DNA from 2 places in the Microbulbifer sp. TB1203 genome. Region 2 is predicted to be linked to the other one. Evidence: predicted binding sites of a transcription regulator. Region 2 holds the regulator's gene; the other holds the start of a gene.
The links. The regulator sigma-54, encoded in region 2, starts transcription at its own class of promoters, with help from an activator protein. The targets are predictions, from matches to a motif close to TGGCACANNNNTTGCNNT.

Region 1 (7,693 bases), 2.7 Mb from region 2:
TCTGCATCATCAGCAGGCAGTAGATGGCCTCCTGCACGCCGGCAGCGCCCAGGGAGTGACCGGTAAGGGATTTGGTGGAGGAGAAGGCCGGTACCTTGTCGCCGAAAACTTCGCGCATGGCCCTGAGTTCCGCCACATCGCCCACCGGGGTGGAGGTGCCGTGAGTGTTGATATAGTCCACCGGGCCCTCCAGACCCTTGCCGTCCATGCCCGCCAGCGCCTGCTGCATACAGCGCACCGCGCCCTCGCCGCTGGGGGCCACCATATCGTAGCCGTCGGAAGTGGCGCCGTAGCCGGTCAGTTCGGCGTAGATGGTAGCGCCGCGGGCTTTTGCATGCTCCAGTTCCTCCAGCACCACGCAGCCGCCGCCGCCGGCGATCACGAAGCCGTCCCGGTCCACGTCATAGGGGCGCGAGGCCTTGGTGGGCTCGTCGTTGTACTTGGTGGACAGGGCACCCATGGCATCGAACAGATGGGTGAGACTCCAGGCCAGCTCCTCGCCGCCACCGGCGAAAACGATATCCTGCTTGCCCATCTGGATCAGCTCGGCGCCGTTACCGATGCAGTGGGCACTGGTGGAGCAGGCGGAGGAGATGCTGTAGTTGACCCCCTTGATCTTGAAGGGGGTGGCCAGGCATGCGGACACGGTGCTGCCCATCACCTGGGGTACCCGGTAGGCGCCCACGCGGCGCACGCCTTTCTCCTTGAGTATCTGCGCCGCCTCGATAATGGCGGCGGTGGAGGTGCCGCCCGAGCCCATCACTATGCCGGTGCGCGGGTTGGAGATATCGCTCTCCTCCAGTCCCGCCATGCGGATCGCCTCCTGCATAGCGACATACGCGTAGGCGGCAGAGTCGCCCATAAAACGCAGGTGCTTGCGGTCGATATGCTCCTTGAAGTCGATATCCACTTCGCCGCCCACCTGGCTGCGCAGGCCAAGTTCCCGGTATTCCTCCTGGAAGCGGATGCCGCTGCGGCCCGCCTTTAATGCGGCGGTGACCGCTTCAGTGTCGGTGCCGATGCAGGAAGTGATGCCCATTCCGGTGATAGCAACCCGGCGCATAGTGATCTCCAGTAAAACTTTACGACAGTGTAACGCTGTTATTCTTGTGGTTCGCAGCGGACTTAAACCTGTGTCCGCGACCTCGCGGCCGCGGATTAAAAGTTGTCAGTGCGGGTAAACAGGCCGACCCGCAGGTCCTTGGCTGTGTAGATCTCGCGACCGTCCACCGATACCGAGCCATCGCCGATACCCATGACCAGCTTGCGTTCCACCAGCCGGCTCATTTGAATATGGTAGGTGACCTTCTTATTGGTCGGCAGAATCTGGCCGGTGAATTTCACCTCGCCGCAACCCAGGGCGCGGCCGCGGCCAGGGTTGCCCTTCCAGGCCAGGAAGTAGCCCAGCAGCTGCCACATGGCGTCCAGACCCAGGCAGCCGGGCATCACCGGATCGCCGGGGAAGTGGCATTCGAAGAACCACAGGTCCGGGTGAATATCCAGTTCCGCGACCAGTTCGCCCTTGCCGTAGGCGCCGCCTTCCTTGGAGATATGGGTGATGCGGTCGAGCATCAGCATATCGGGGGCGGGCAGCTGGGCGTTGCCGGGGCCGAACATCTCGCCTTGAGAGCAGGCCAGCAGCTCTTCACGGCTATAGCTGCTTTTTTGAACGAAATTACTCATTTTGTTCCCGTTGTTGGGTATCTGGGCAATAAAGAGTGGGCGTTTTTGTAAGAGCAGGGCATTCTAAAGACTGAGAATAGCTTGTCCAGTCAGTCATAAGTGTTTTTGTGACCGGTGACAGAAGCACGAATCACGCCAGCCGGCTGGCTGGCATGGGCCTTGCTGCTCGTTGCTGGGATTTTATGATAAGTTGCACACGCGCGGGGAAGCGCTGAAAGAAACTATCGGGGTTAGGAATGCTAAAGAAATGTCTGTTTCCGGTTGCCGGCTACGGCACCCGGTTCCTGCCGGTCACCAAGGCCATGCCCAAGGAGATGCTGCCGCTGGTAAATAAGCCACTGGTACAGTACGGCGTGGAGGAGGCCATCGAAGCCGGATTGACCGAGATCGGCTTCGTCACCGGGCGTGGCAAACGCGCCATCGAGGATCACTTCGACACCAATTTCGAACTGGAACACCAGATCGCCGGCACCGGAAAGGAACGCTACCTGGACTGTGTGCGCAAGGTGATCGACAGCGCCAGCTTCTCCTATACCCGCCAGGGGGAGATGCGCGGCCTGGGTGATGCCATCCTGCAGGGGCAGCGCCTGGTGGGCGACGAACCCTTCGCCGTGGTGCTGGCGGACGATCTGTGCCTGAACGGCGAACTGGGCGTGCTGGGGCAGATGGTCCAACTCTACAAACAGTTCCGCTGCAGCATCGTCGCGGTGGAAGAGGTTCCACAGGAGCAGATCCATAAGTTCGGTGTCATTGCCGGCAACGAGATAAAACCGGGCCTCTATCAGGTCACCGACATGGTGGAGAAGCCGGCGGCGGAAGATGCACCCAGCAACATGGCCATTATCGGCCGCTATATTCTCACCCCGGATATCTTCGAGCTGATCCGCGAGACCCCCCCGGGAAAGAACGGCGAGGTGCAGATCACCGACGCCCTGCTGGCCCAGGCCCAGCGCGGCTGCGTTCTTGCCTATCGCTTCAAGGGGCGCCGCTTCGACTGCGGCTCCGTGGACGGCTTTATCGAGGCCACCAACTACGTCTACGAAAATGTCTACCTGCCGGAGCAGGCCGAGCTGGAGAAGAAGTAAAGTGACTGAGCTGACCTGTTTCAAGGCCTACGACCTGCGCGGTCGTGTGCCCGACGAACTGAACACCGATATCGCCTACCGCGTGGGCCGCGCCTTCACCCAGTTTCTGGGCGCCCGCCGTGTGGTGGTGGGGCACGATATCCGCCTCACCAGTGGCGAACTCACCGACGCCCTGGTCGAGGGCTTGCGCGACGCCGGCGCCGATGTGTTCCATATCGGGCAATGCGGCACCGAGGAGGTCTACTTCTCGACCTTCCACAAGGACCTTGACGGCGGCATCTGCGTGACCGCCAGCCACAACCCGATGGACTACAACGGCATGAAGTTCGTGCGCGCCGGCAGCCGCCCGATCAGCGCCGACACCGGCCTGCTGGACATCAAGCGATTGGCGGAGGAAAACGACTTCGGCCCGGTGGAGAAGCGCGGCGAACTGCAGCGTTACGAACACCGCGCGGATTTCGTCAAACACCTGCTCGGCTACGTGGACGTCGCCCAGTTGAAGCCGCTCAAGTTGGTGGTCAATGCCGGCAACGGCGGCGCCGGCATGGTGGTGGACGCCCTGGCCCCGCACCTGCCGTTCGAGTTTGTGCGCGTGTATCACCAGCCGGACGGCAGCTTCCCCAACGGTATTCCCAACCCGCTGCTGCCGGAAAACCGCGCTGCCACCGCGCAGGCGGTGTGTGCGAGCGGCGCCGACTTCGGCATTGCCTGGGACGGTGACTTCGACCGCTGCTTCTTTTTCGATGAGAGCGGCTCCTTTATCGAGGGTTATTACGTGGTCGGCTTGCTGGCGGCGGCCTTCCTGGCCAAGCAGCCTGGCGCCAAGGTAGTGCACGACCCGCGCCTGGTGTGGAACACCCGGGATATCGTCGAATCCGCCGGCGGCGTGCCGATAGAGAGCAAGAGCGGGCACGCCTTTATCAAGGAGCGCATGCGTATGGAGGACGCCATCTACGGCGGTGAGATGAGCGCGCACCACTACTTCCGGGACTTCGCCTATTGCGACAGCGGTATGATCCCCTGGCTGTTGGTGGCGGAGCTGGTCAGCCGCAGCGGCATGCCCTTGTCCCAGTTGGTGGGTGAGCGTATGGCCGCCTTCCCCTGTTCCGGTGAAATCAACTCCACGGTGGAAGACCCGGTGGGGCTGCTGAAGGCGGCGGAGGAAAAATACGGTCCCGGCGCCGAGAGCGTCGAGCATGTGGACGGCCTCAGCGTCGCCTTTGCCGATTGGCGCTTCAACCTGCGCATGTCAAACACCGAGCCGGTGGTGCGCTTGAATGTGGAATCCCGCGGAAACGAGCTGTTGATGCGCGAGAAGACCGAGGAGCTGCTGAATCTGATCCGCGGATAATCTTGTCGGGACTCGGGATTCATGTAGGGGCCTGCTTGCAGGCGAACAGGAGCGGAGCTCCGTAGCCCTTCGCCTGCCAGTGGGCTCCTACGGCCGCGTCGCCCTGGGACCGCGGAGCTCCAGCTCCGCACGCGGGCCGCAGGCCCGCTAAAGTGAAGATGCGGAGCGGGAGCCTTCAGCCACTTAAAAAGCTCCGCGGTCCCGGGACCTATGCGCTTCTTTCCACCGCAAAACTGGCCAGTTGCTGCAGTGCGGTCTTATGCTCCCCCTCCGGCAGAAACGCCAGATGCTCCCGGGCCTTACCCACTGCCGTCCGCGCCTGTTCCAGGGTGTAATCTATCGCGCCGCAACTCTCGATTGCCTCGACAATCTCTGCCAGCCGGGCCCCGCTGCGCTGCTCGATCGCCTCGCGCACCAGCGCCGCCTGCACTGGGCTGCCGTTGGCCATGGTATAGATCAGCGGCAGTGTGGGTTTACCTTCAGCCAGGTCATCGCCCACATTTTTGCCCAGGGCCGAAGGGTCGCCGCGATAATCCAGTGCGTCGTCCACCAGTTGGAAGGCCAGGCCCAGGTGGCGGCCGTAGAGCTTGAGTGATGTGCGTTCCTCCCCTGTGCAGCCGGACAGCACAGCGGCGGTTTCACAGGCGGCCTCGAACAGCGCACCGGTCTTCTTGTGAATCACGGTCAGGTAGTTGTCTTCGCCCACCTCCGGGTCGCCGGCGTTGACCAGCTGCTGCACCTCTCCCTCGGCGATGGTGTTGGTGGTGTCCGAGAGAATGGCCATGATGTCCATATCCTTCAGTGCCACCATCATCTGGAAGGCGCGGGAATAGAGGAAGTCCCCCACCAGTACGCTGGGCGCGTTGCCCCACTTGGCATTGGCGGTGAGGCGGCCGCGGCGCATCTCCGAGACGTCCACCACATCGTCGTGCAGCAGGGTGGCGGTGTGGATAAACTCGATGATCGCCGCCAGGCTGATGTGGTCGCGGTCCCGGTAGCCGGTGGCGCGGCTGCAGAGCAGTACCAGCAGCGGCCGCAGCCGCTTGCCGCCGGCCTCTACCAGGTAGTGACCGATGTTTTCCACCAGGGGGACGTCCGAGTGCAGTTGGTCGATAATCAGCTGGTTGACCGCGGCAAAATCCTCGGCGGCGACCCGGTGGAAAGGCAACATGCATTGATTCCTTATACTGCTTTGTAGAGGCCTGCCCGGTGGCTCCGGAGTGGCGAAGGGCGGCTATTGTATCAATCCGGCGAATTGATTAGAATCTGCGCCCCGCTGTAACCGGGCTCTTTCGGCCCGCGGCGGCAGTTTTAAAACAACACGGCGCAAGCTCCCGAAATGCGGAGCAGTGACTGAACGGTCCTACCCGCTGCTTCGTGTCGTCCATATCGGAGCATAGAAATATGTACGCTGTTATCGAGAGCGGTGGCAAACAGCACCGCGTAGAAGAGGGCGAAGTGCTTCGCCTGGAGAAGCTGGAAGTAGCCACCGGCGAAACCATCGATTTCGACAAGGTGCTGATGGTTGTGGATGGCGACACCATCAACATCGGCGCGCCCCTGGTGGGCGGCGCCAAAGTGACCGGCGAAGTGGTAAGCCACGGCCGCGGCGACAAGGTGAGAATCATCAAGTTCCGCCGCCGCAAGCACTCCATGAAGCGCCAGGGCCACCGTCAGTGGTACACCGAAGTCAAGATCACTGGCATCAAGGCATAAGAGAGGAGTAACGACTCATGGCACACAAGAAAGCTGGCGGTAGTACGCGCAACGGTCGCGATTCCGAAAGTAAACGCCTGGGCGTGAAGCGCTTTGGCGGCCAGTCCGTATCGGCGGGCAGCATCATCGTGCGTCAGCGCGGCACCAAGTTCCACGCCGGCGTCAACGTAGGTATGGGCAAGGACCACACCCTGTTCGCCACCGCCGAAGGGGTGGTGAAGTTCGAGGTGAAGGGCCCCAACAACCGCAAGTTCGTTTCTATTGAAACAGCCTGAACGGTTGCGTAGCCCGGAGAAGCCCCGCCTAGTGCGGGGTTTTTTCATTCGGGCCATCCATGGCCCTCAGCCTTCGGCTGTACAAAACGGCTGTCCTGCCGTTTTGTGTCTCTGCTGGGAGCGCCGAGCCCCGGCTCGGCTTGCGGGCCGCAGGCCCGCCCAATAGATTGAAAACACCATGAAATTTGTCGACGAAGCTCCCATTCACGTCCAGGCCGGCAAGGGCGGTAACGGCTGCCTGAGTTTCCGCCGGGAAAAGTTCGTCGAGAAGGGCGGCCCGGATGGCGGTGACGGCGGCGACGGCGGCTCCGTGTACCTGTTGGCGGACGACTCCCTCAACACCCTGGTGGATTACCGCTACCAGCCACGCTACCGCGCCGAGAGTGGCGAGCCGGGTCGCGGGCGCAACTGCACCGGCGCCAAGGGAGAGGATCTGGTACTGAAAGTGCCGGTGGGCACCACGGTTATCGACGTGGACACCGGCGAGACCCTGGGCGATATGACCGAGCCCGGCGAGCGCCTGCTGGTCGCCCAGGGCGGTTTCCACGGCCTCGGCAACACCCGCTTCAAGTCCAGTACCAACCGCGCGCCACGCCAGACCACCAACGGCACCGAGGGGGAAGAGCGCAGCCTGAAGCTGGAACTCAAGGTGCTGGCGGACGTGGGCCTGCTGGGCCTGCCCAATGCCGGCAAGTCCACCTTTATCCGCGCCGTTTCCGCGGCCAAGCCCAAGGTGGCCAACTATCCGTTTACCACCCTGGTGCCCAATCTCGGCGTGGTACAGGTGCAAAGGCACCGCAGCTTTGTGATCGCCGATATCCCGGGCCTGATCGAAGGGGCCGCCGGGGGCGCCGGTCTGGGTATCCGCTTCCTCAAGCACCTGACCCGCTGCCGGGTGCTGCTGCACCTGGTGGACCTGGCCCCCTTCGACGGCTCCGACCCGGCGGAAAACGCCCGCGCCATCGAGCGCGAGTTGGCCGCCTTCAGCCCCACCCTAGCCGGCCGCGAGCGCTGGCTGGTGCTGAACAAGACCGACCTGGTGCCGGCGGCGGAGCTGGATCAGCGCTGTAACGCCATCGTCGAAGCACTGGATTGGCAGGGGCCGGTATTCCGGGTGGCCGCAATCCGCGGCGAAGGCACCGGCGTCCTCGCCGGCCGGCTGATGGACTATCTGGAAGAGCGCAAGGAGGAGGAGTCCGCCGACCCCGAGTTGGCCGAGGCGGAGCTGGAATCCCAGCGCCGCATGCAGCGCGAGGCCCGGGAGCGCATCGACGAGTTGCGCGAGGCTCAGCGGGCCAAGCGCCGCGTGGCTGGCGAGGATGATGAAGATTGGGACGACGACGATCACGACGTCGATATAGAATACCGCCATTGAAACGGGGCCCCGCCGGGAGCGTCGAGTTGTCTACCTTCAGCTGAGGGCTCCAGCTCGGCACGCGGGCCGAAGGCCCGCTGTTGAATTGTTTCGGGGGAAAAATGGGTTCCGCATCCGCTCGTCAGCGCCTCACTGCCAGCAAACGCTGGGTCATCAAAATCGGCAGCGCCCTGCTCACCGACAACGGCCGCGGTGTCAACCGCGCCGC
Region 2 (7,693 bases):
CTTTCACTCCGCTTCGCCGAAACGGTCTGCCACCAGCTCGCTGATGGCGCTGAGCGCGGCCTCCTCATCGCAGCCCTCGACCTCCAGTCCCAGCTCACAGTCCTTGCCGGCGGCCAACAGCATCAGCGCCATCACGCTCTTGCCGTCCACGCACTTACCCCGACAGTGCACTTTTATGTCGGAGGAGAAGCGCGCGGCGGTCTGCGCGAACTTGCTGGCGGCGCGGGCGTGCAGGCCCAGCTTGTTGATGATGGTGATCTGGCTTTTCTGCATGGGTTGTTTCGACGTGGGTTACTGCGATTGTTCGCGGTGGCGGACCTGCACATTATCGAACTGGCTGGAGAAGGCCTTCGCCAGCTGTTCCACCATATACACGGAGCGATGGCGACCGCCGGTGCAGCCCACAGCGATACAGGTGTAGCTGCGATTGCTCTGCTGGTAGGAAGGCAGCCAGCGTTGCAGGAACTGGCCGATATCCCGCTCCATATCCCCGGTTTCCGGCTGCGCGCGCAGGAATTCGATCACTTCCGGGTCGCGGCCCGTTTTGTGGCGCAGCTCCGCGATCCAGTAGGGGTTTGGCAGGCAGCGCAGGTCGAACACCAGGTCGGCGTCCACCGGCACGCCGTGCTTGTAGCCGAAGGACTGGAACAGGATCGCCATGCCCGGCGATTCCTCGCCCACCACCCGGGTTTTTACCAGGTCGCGCAGCTGGTGCAGGCTGAGGCTGCTGGTGTCGATTACCAGGTCCGCTATGGCCGCCAGCGGGGCGAGCAATTCCTTTTCCCGGTTGAGGGCTTCCAGCAGGTGGGTGCGGTTGTCGCTGAGGGGATGTTTGCGCCGGGTTTCGCTGAAGCGTTGCACCAGCACCGGTGAGCGGGCGTCCAGGTAGATAACATCGCACTGCACGCCGCTTTCGCGTAATTCCTCGATGACCCGCGGGGCCTGCTGTACATCCTGCCACAGGTTGCGCGCATCGATGCCCAGTGCCAGCCTGGGGTTATCCACCGGGGGCTGCTCGCGCACCCGCCGCACCAGTTCTGGCAGCAGGCTGGCTGGCAGGTTGTCGATGCAGTTGAAGCCGACGTCTTCCAGCAGTTGCAGGGCGGAGCTTTTACCGGAGCCGGAACGGCCGCTGATAATCACTAAGCGCATATTCAGAGGTCAGTAGCCAGAGGAAGGAAGACAGAAAATAAATTCGAATGATCGCTGGGTAAAGTCATTTTCCTTTCTGCCCTCTGACTTCTGTTGTCTGTTTTCTAAGCTGCGGCGGCGCTGTCGATGGCCAGGGCGTAGAGCTCATCGCTGGTCTGGGCCTGGCGCAGCTTTTCCCGCACCCGGCTGTCGGAGAACAGGGCGGCGATTTCCGCCAGGGTTTCCAGGTGTTCCTGCTCGGCGTCCTCCGGTACCAGCAGCGCGAACAGCAGGTCCACCGGCTGGCGGTCGACGGCATCGAAATCAATCGCCGGCTCGGTGGTGCAGAGCACGCCGATGGGGCGCTCACAGCCGGGCAGGCGGCAGTGGGGGATGGCTACCCCCTCGCCGATGCCGGTGGAGCCGAGGCGCTCGCGGGCGAGGAGCTGGTTGAAAATAGTGTCGGCATCCAGTTGTGGATTTTCTTCGGCGATGGCCTGGGCAATATTTAGCAGCAATTTCTTTTTGCTGCTCCCCGCCAGGTGGCAAAGACTCAGGCGGGGAGAGAGTAGGGCTTCCAATGTCATAGCTTATCGGTGGTTCTGCAACTTCTCTTTGTGTTTCTTGAGCTGGCGGTCCAGCTTGTCGGAGAGGGCGTCGATGGCTGCGTACAGGTCCTCGTCTTCGGAGGTGGCACAGAGATCGTGTCCGTTCATATGCACCCTGGCCTCGGCCTTCTGGGTCAGTTTTTCAACCGATAGGATTACCTGGGCATTGGTAATGTTGTCGTAGTGCCGGGAGAGTTTTTCCAGTTTGCTATGGCAGTAGTCGCGGATGGGGTCGGTCAATTCCACGTGGTGGCCACTGATGTTGATCTGCATGGACTTCTCCTCATCGAGTGCGTCGCTTGCCGGCCGCTCCCGTCTGGGCCGCAACCCTACTAGGAAGTTAGCCAGAATGGAAGGATACACTCAAAGTTTGGGCGTTGGTTGCGGGCTGGGTGGAATTGGGTGCCTGCAAAACCTGACCGGGATATCGATATGGGTCGAAGATTTGTGACCGGAAGGGCCGCCATCGGTCTGTAAAACCTTGCCGGGAGATTGCGAGTGGTCTCTCAGACCAGTCGCTTGCGTTCGCTGGAGGAGGGGATGCCCATGGATTCCCGGTATTTGGCCACGGTGCGCCGGGCCACCTTGATACCCTGGTGGTCCAGTTCCTGGGTGATCTTGTTGTCGGATAGGGGTTTGCGGGCTTCCTCGGAGTCGATCAGCTTGCGGATCATGGCGCGGATGGCGGTGGAGGAGGCGTCTTCACCGGAGTCGGTGCTCACATGGCTGGAAAAGAAGTACTTGAGTTCGAACACGCCGCGGGGGGTGAGCATGTATTTCTGGGTGGTGACCCGGGAGATGGTGGACTCGTGCATACCGATGGTTTCGGCTATGTCCGCCAGCACCATGGGTTTCATCGCTTCCGGGCCCCGCTCGAAAAAGCCCTGCTGCTTGTCCACGATACTTGAGGCCACTTTGAGCAGTGTCTCGTTGCGGCTCTGCAGGCTCTTCAGGAACCAGCGCGCCTCCTGCAGGTGGTCGCGCAGGAAGTTGTTGTCACTGGAATTGTCGGCGCGCTTGATCAGTGCGGCGTAGTCGCCGTTGATGCGCAGTTTTGGGGTGGTCTCCGGGTTCAGTTCCACCAGCCAGCGCTGCTGTTTGCGGCTGACGATGATATCCGGCACCACATATTGGGTCTCCTCGCCGCCGAAAGCCTCCCCGGGGTGGGGGTTCAGGGTCTGGATCAGGCGCACCACCTCGCCCAGCTGTGCCTCGCTCAGGCGTGTGCGGCGACTCAACTGGCGGAAATCGCGCTTGCCCAGCAGGTCCAGGTAGCTGCCTACCACGATCTGTGCCTGCTCCAGCCAGGGGGTGTCAGCAGGCAGCTGCTGCAACTGTAACAACAGGCATTCGCGGAGGTCGCGGGCACCGCAGCCAGCGGGTTCGAACTGCTGGATGATCTTGAGTACTGCGACGACTTCGTCTTCCTCGGCGTTCAGGGCCGGGGCCAGTTCCGCCGGGAGGGACTCGAGAAAGCCGCTTGGGGCGATGGCATCGATCAGGGTCTCACCGATCAGTTTGTCCTGTTCGGACAGGGGGGTGAGGTTGAGTTGCCACAACAGGTGGCTGTGCAGGCTGTCCGGCACCGAATTGCGCTGCTCCAGGGCCAGGTCGTCACCCTCACCTCCGCTGTAGCTGCCGCCGCTGTAGATGTCGTCCCAGCGGGTGTCCACCGGCAGGTCGTCGGGGATGTCGTGGCTCCAGTCGCTGTCAGCCGCCTGTTCGGTTCCGTTGGCGGCGCCGCTGTCGGCCTGTTGCTCCTGGGTGTTCTGCTCCCTGGCTGTCTCTGCGGGCTCCTCGCCCTCGGTCTCCAGCAGCGGGTTGCTATCCAGCGCCGACTGGATTTCCTGTTGCAGGTCCAGGGTGGAGAGCTGTAGCAGGCGGATAGCCTGCTGCAGCTGGGGCGTCATGGTCAGCTGAGTGCCGAGTTTTATTTGAAGGGACTGCTTCATAGAGGAAACTGCAAGGCATCCGGCGGATGAATCATCTGAAAATTCAGGATGTTGCAGACTAACCCTCTGCGGCGCGGCTTGCAAGCAAAAACTGTGCCGGGTTTTGGGGGTAGGCGATGAATGGTAGGACTATAGGGGCGAACCTTCGTGTTCGCCCGGGCGGGCCGGCTAGATGGTGAACTCGTGCCCCAGGTAGACCTCGCGCACCTGCTGGTTGGCGAGCACTTCCGCCGGGGTGCCGGCGGCGATGATGTGTCCCTCGCTGACGATATAAGCGGTCTCGCAGATATCCAGGGTCTCGCGCACATTGTGATCGGTAATCAGTACGCCAATGTCCCTGTCCCGCAGGTGGCGGATGATCTGCTTGATATCGTTGACTGAAATCGGGTCTACGCCGGCGAAGGGCTCGTCCAGCAGCACAAAGTCCGGGTCTGTGGCCAGGGCGCGGGCTATCTCCACCCGGCGGCGCTCGCCGCCGGACAGCGCCATGCCCAGGCTGCCCTCGATGTGGGTGATGTTGAATTCCTTCAGCAGTTCCTGGGTCTGTTGCAGGCGTTCGGCACGGGACAGATCCTTGCGGGTCTCCAGAATGGCGAGGATATTGTCGCGCACTGTGAGGCGACGGAATACCGAGGCCTCCTGAGGCAGGTAACCGATACCCTTGCGCGCGCGGCCGTGCATGGACAGGCGGGTGATGTCCTCGTCGTCGATCAGTACCTGGCCGGCGTCCGCCTGCACCAGGCCGGCAATCATGTAGAAGCAGGTGGTTTTGCCGGCGCCGTTGGGGCCGAGCAGGCCGACCACCTGGCCGCTGCTGACACTGACGGAAACGTCCTGGACAACTTTGCGTTTCTTGTACTGCTTGGCGAGATGTAACGCTTTCAGCGTTGGCATATTTTAATTCCGGTTGATCCGGCAGCCCTTGATCCGGCGGGCTGCTTGCTACTGGTTTTCGTCGCCGGTTGCCGGCTGCTGTTCGGTCTTTTTCTTTTCCGGCTTCCAGATCATTTCCACCCGCCCGTCGCCGGACTGGCCCCGGGCCTGCATCTGCTCGCTGGTCAGGTCGTAGTCGATGCGCTCGGCGGTGAGGGTGTTGCCGTCGCGGTCCACGTGGGCATCGCCGGAGAGGTGCAGTTCGTCGGAGCTGACGGTGTACTCGATGCGTGCGGCGCGGGCCTTGACCGGATTCTGGCTCTGCTGGACCTGTTGCTGGAAGTGGGCCGGTTTGCCGGTGGCGATCACGCGGTTGATTTCCCCCTCGGCGTTGCCGTGGACTTCCACCCGGTCGGCGCGAATCTGCAGTGAGCCTTGGGTTATCACGACGTTGCCGCTGTATACAAACAGGTTTTTGCTGCGATCGCCTTCGAAGTGTTTTGCGTCCACTTTGATCGGCTGGTCGCGATCGCCTGGCAGGGCTATGGCCTGCGCGATCAGGATCAGTGCGGAGATGGCTGCGAGCGGCCGCAGGAACTTATTTGGTTTCATAGATGCTTTCTACCTCTGAGAGGATCTCCACCCGGTCTTCATTCAGGTAGGCGCGCAGGCCTTTGCCCTGGGTGCGGTTGGGACCGGAGGTAATGGTAACAACTTTGTCCGTTTCGGCGTATTCCTTGCGGGGCTCAATGGTGATGCTCTGGGTGCGCAATTGGACACCGCCGGGCTTCGGCAATTCATCGATTTTTACATCGCCGCGCAATACCACCCGTTGGCCGTTGTTGTGAGCCACTCCGGTTTTCGATTCGGTATGCCATGTGGGTTGTTTGTCCTGGTAGAAGAGTATACGCGGCTCGGTGAGATCGGCGCGGTCGCGGCGGGCGAACTGGAAGTAGGTGATGCGCTCGGCGTCCACTCGATAGGCGAGGGTGCCCTCCTGATTGAAGTGGCGGGTGCGCGCATCGCGAATCACCAGATCTGCGGCCTGGGTGTGCTGCTGCGGCGTGGGGCGCTTGCCGAGCAGTTCTTCTGGCGGGCTCTCGGCAAACCAGAGCCCCAGGCTGATGAGCGCGACGACGATAACCAGTGGCAGCCAGGTGCGCATCAGTTTTCTCCGTCTCCGAGGTAGGGGGCCAGCGCGGCTTCAAATGTGCCTTGTGCATGCATGATGCGGTCGCAGACTTCGCGCACGGCGCCTTCGCCGCCGCGCTTCCCGGTGATCCACAGGGCGCGCTCCCGCACCGCCGGCGCGGCGTTAGGGACCGAAATGGGACAGCCTACGCGGGTCATCACCTGCAGGTCCGGGTAGTCGTCGCCCATATAGGCCATGTCTTCCAGGCGGTAGCTCTCACCGGCAAAGAGTTCCTGCAGCGCGGTGAACTTGTCTTCGCGCCCCTGGATCAGCTTGCCCACGCCCAGTTCGTGGGCGCGGCGCTCCACCACGGCGCTGCGCCGGCCGGTGATGATGGCCACCTGCACGCCGGTTTTCTGCAGCATCTTGATACCGTGGCCGTCCAGAGTGTGGAAGCTCTTGAGTTCGTTGCCATTGTTGTCGAAGCTGAGCCTGCCGTCGGTGAGCACGCCGTCCACGTCCAATACCAGGTGGCGCACGCGCTTGAGGGCGCTATTGAGTTTTTCTTCAGAAATCACTGGTGGTCCTTAAAAGCTGTTGGATGGCGGTGGCTTTTTTTGCCGTAGGCCGGTTTTCGGGGCTCTTAGCCGGGGACTGTGGCGGTCCTGCTGCCGGTGGCCGTTCGCTCTACAGCCTCATCGGCAAACGTTTCACGAACGGCCCCCGGCAGCAGGGCCTGCGCATGGAGTCTCGGTATTTCTTTTTCGGGTCCCCGAGATCAGATAACTCCGGCGCGCAGTATATCGTGCATATGCAGCAAGCCGGTGGGGCGGTGCGCCTCGTCCTCCACCACCAGTGCGGTGATCTTGTTGTCCTCCATGATGCGCAGGGCCTCGGCGGCCAGGATATTCGCGGAGACGGTCTTTGGGCGGCGGCTCATTACTTCGTCCATGGTGGCGCTGTCCAGTTCCACCTTGTGGTCGATTACCCGGCGCAGGTCGCCGTCGGTGAAGACGCCGAGCAGGGCGCCCTCACTGTCCACCACGGTGGTCATGCCGAAGCCCTTGCTGGTCATTTCCAACAGGGCCTTCGACAGCAGGGTTTCCGGGGTTACCCGGGGCAGTTCGTCGCCGGCGTGCATCACGTCTTCCACTTTCAGCAGCAGGCGCCGGCCGAGGGCACCGCCGGGGTGGGAGAAGGCGAAGTCCTCGGCAGTGAAGCCGCGGGCTTCCAGCAGAGCCACTGCGAGGGCGTCGCCCATCACCAGGGTGACGGTGGTGGAGGAGGTGGGGGCCAGGCCGAGAGGGCAGGCCTCGGTTTCCACGGATATATCCAGGTTCGCGTCCGCCGCTTGTGCCAGCGGTGAGTCCGCCTTGCCGCTCATGCTGATCATGGGGATACCCAGGCGCTTGAGCAGTGGCAGCAGGGTGAGAACCTCCGCAGAGGAGCCCGAGTTTGAGATGGCGATCACCAGGTCGTCGCGGGTGATCATGCCCAGATCGCCGTGGCTGGCTTCACCCGGGTGCACGAAGAAGCTTGGGGTGCCGGTGCTGGCCAGGGTGGCGGCGATCTTGCGGCCGATATGTCCGGACTTGCCCATGCCGGTGACGATGGCGCGCCCGCGGCACTGGAGGATGAGTTCGCAGGCGCGCCTGAAGTCGTCGTTGATGCGCTTTTCCAGCTCCGCCACCGCTTCGGTTTCCATCAGCACCGTGCGGCGCCCGGCTATCAATATGGGGTCTTGTTGGGTCATGGGCTGTCGCTGTTGTGAATTTTGTGAGTGTAGAGGATGCTTGAGGGCTGCCGTTTCAGGGGTGGAACAGCAGCCAATAATAGGCGACGTAGCTGGCCAGCAGCAGGGCGCCCAGGCGCCGGCCGAGGCGCCCCCTGGCGGGATGACGCCACAGGCTGGCGGCAATCGCCGCCACCAGCATCAGGGTGATCGCCAGCATGGCCAGGTAATCGCGGGAGAATACCGCATCTTCCATTTGCGTGGT

Region 1: galU (UTP--glucose-1-phosphate uridylyltransferase GalU) is a predicted target of sigma-54. The motif match lies at 1,832-1,849, and genes of this name have one in related genera.

What each region holds. Positions count from the first base shown of each region.
Region 1 covers NZ_CP116899.1:2,927,405-2,935,097, reverse strand. The annotation lists gene fabB (beta-ketoacyl-ACP synthase I) at 1-1,063, opposite strand, end outside; gene fabA (3-hydroxyacyl-[acyl-carrier-protein] dehydratase FabA) at 1,159-1,683, opposite strand; gene galU (UTP--glucose-1-phosphate uridylyltransferase GalU) at 1,920-2,768, shown strand; gene PP263_RS12245 (phosphomannomutase) at 2,770-4,119, shown strand; gene PP263_RS12240 (polyprenyl synthetase family protein) at 4,328-5,290, opposite strand; gene rplU (50S ribosomal protein L21) at 5,524-5,835, shown strand; gene rpmA (50S ribosomal protein L27) at 5,853-6,110, shown strand; gene cgtA (Obg family GTPase CgtA) at 6,289-7,485, shown strand; gene proB (glutamate 5-kinase) at 7,587-7,693, shown strand, end outside.
Region 2 covers NZ_CP116899.1:259,671-267,363, forward strand. The annotation lists gene PP263_RS01015 (HPr family phosphocarrier protein) at 4-273, opposite strand; gene rapZ (RNase adapter RapZ) at 292-1,152, opposite strand; gene ptsN (PTS IIA-like nitrogen regulatory protein PtsN) at 1,257-1,718, opposite strand; gene hpf (ribosome hibernation-promoting factor, HPF/YfiA family) at 1,722-2,012, opposite strand; gene PP263_RS01035 (RNA polymerase factor sigma-54) at 2,246-3,691, opposite strand; gene lptB (LPS export ABC transporter ATP-binding protein) at 3,860-4,585, opposite strand; gene lptA (lipopolysaccharide transport periplasmic protein LptA) at 4,634-5,176, opposite strand; gene lptC (LPS export ABC transporter periplasmic protein LptC) at 5,163-5,729, opposite strand; gene PP263_RS01055 (HAD hydrolase family protein) at 5,729-6,274, opposite strand; gene PP263_RS01060 (KpsF/GutQ family sugar-phosphate isomerase) at 6,475-7,449, opposite strand; gene PP263_RS01065 (hypothetical protein) at 7,505-7,693, opposite strand, start outside.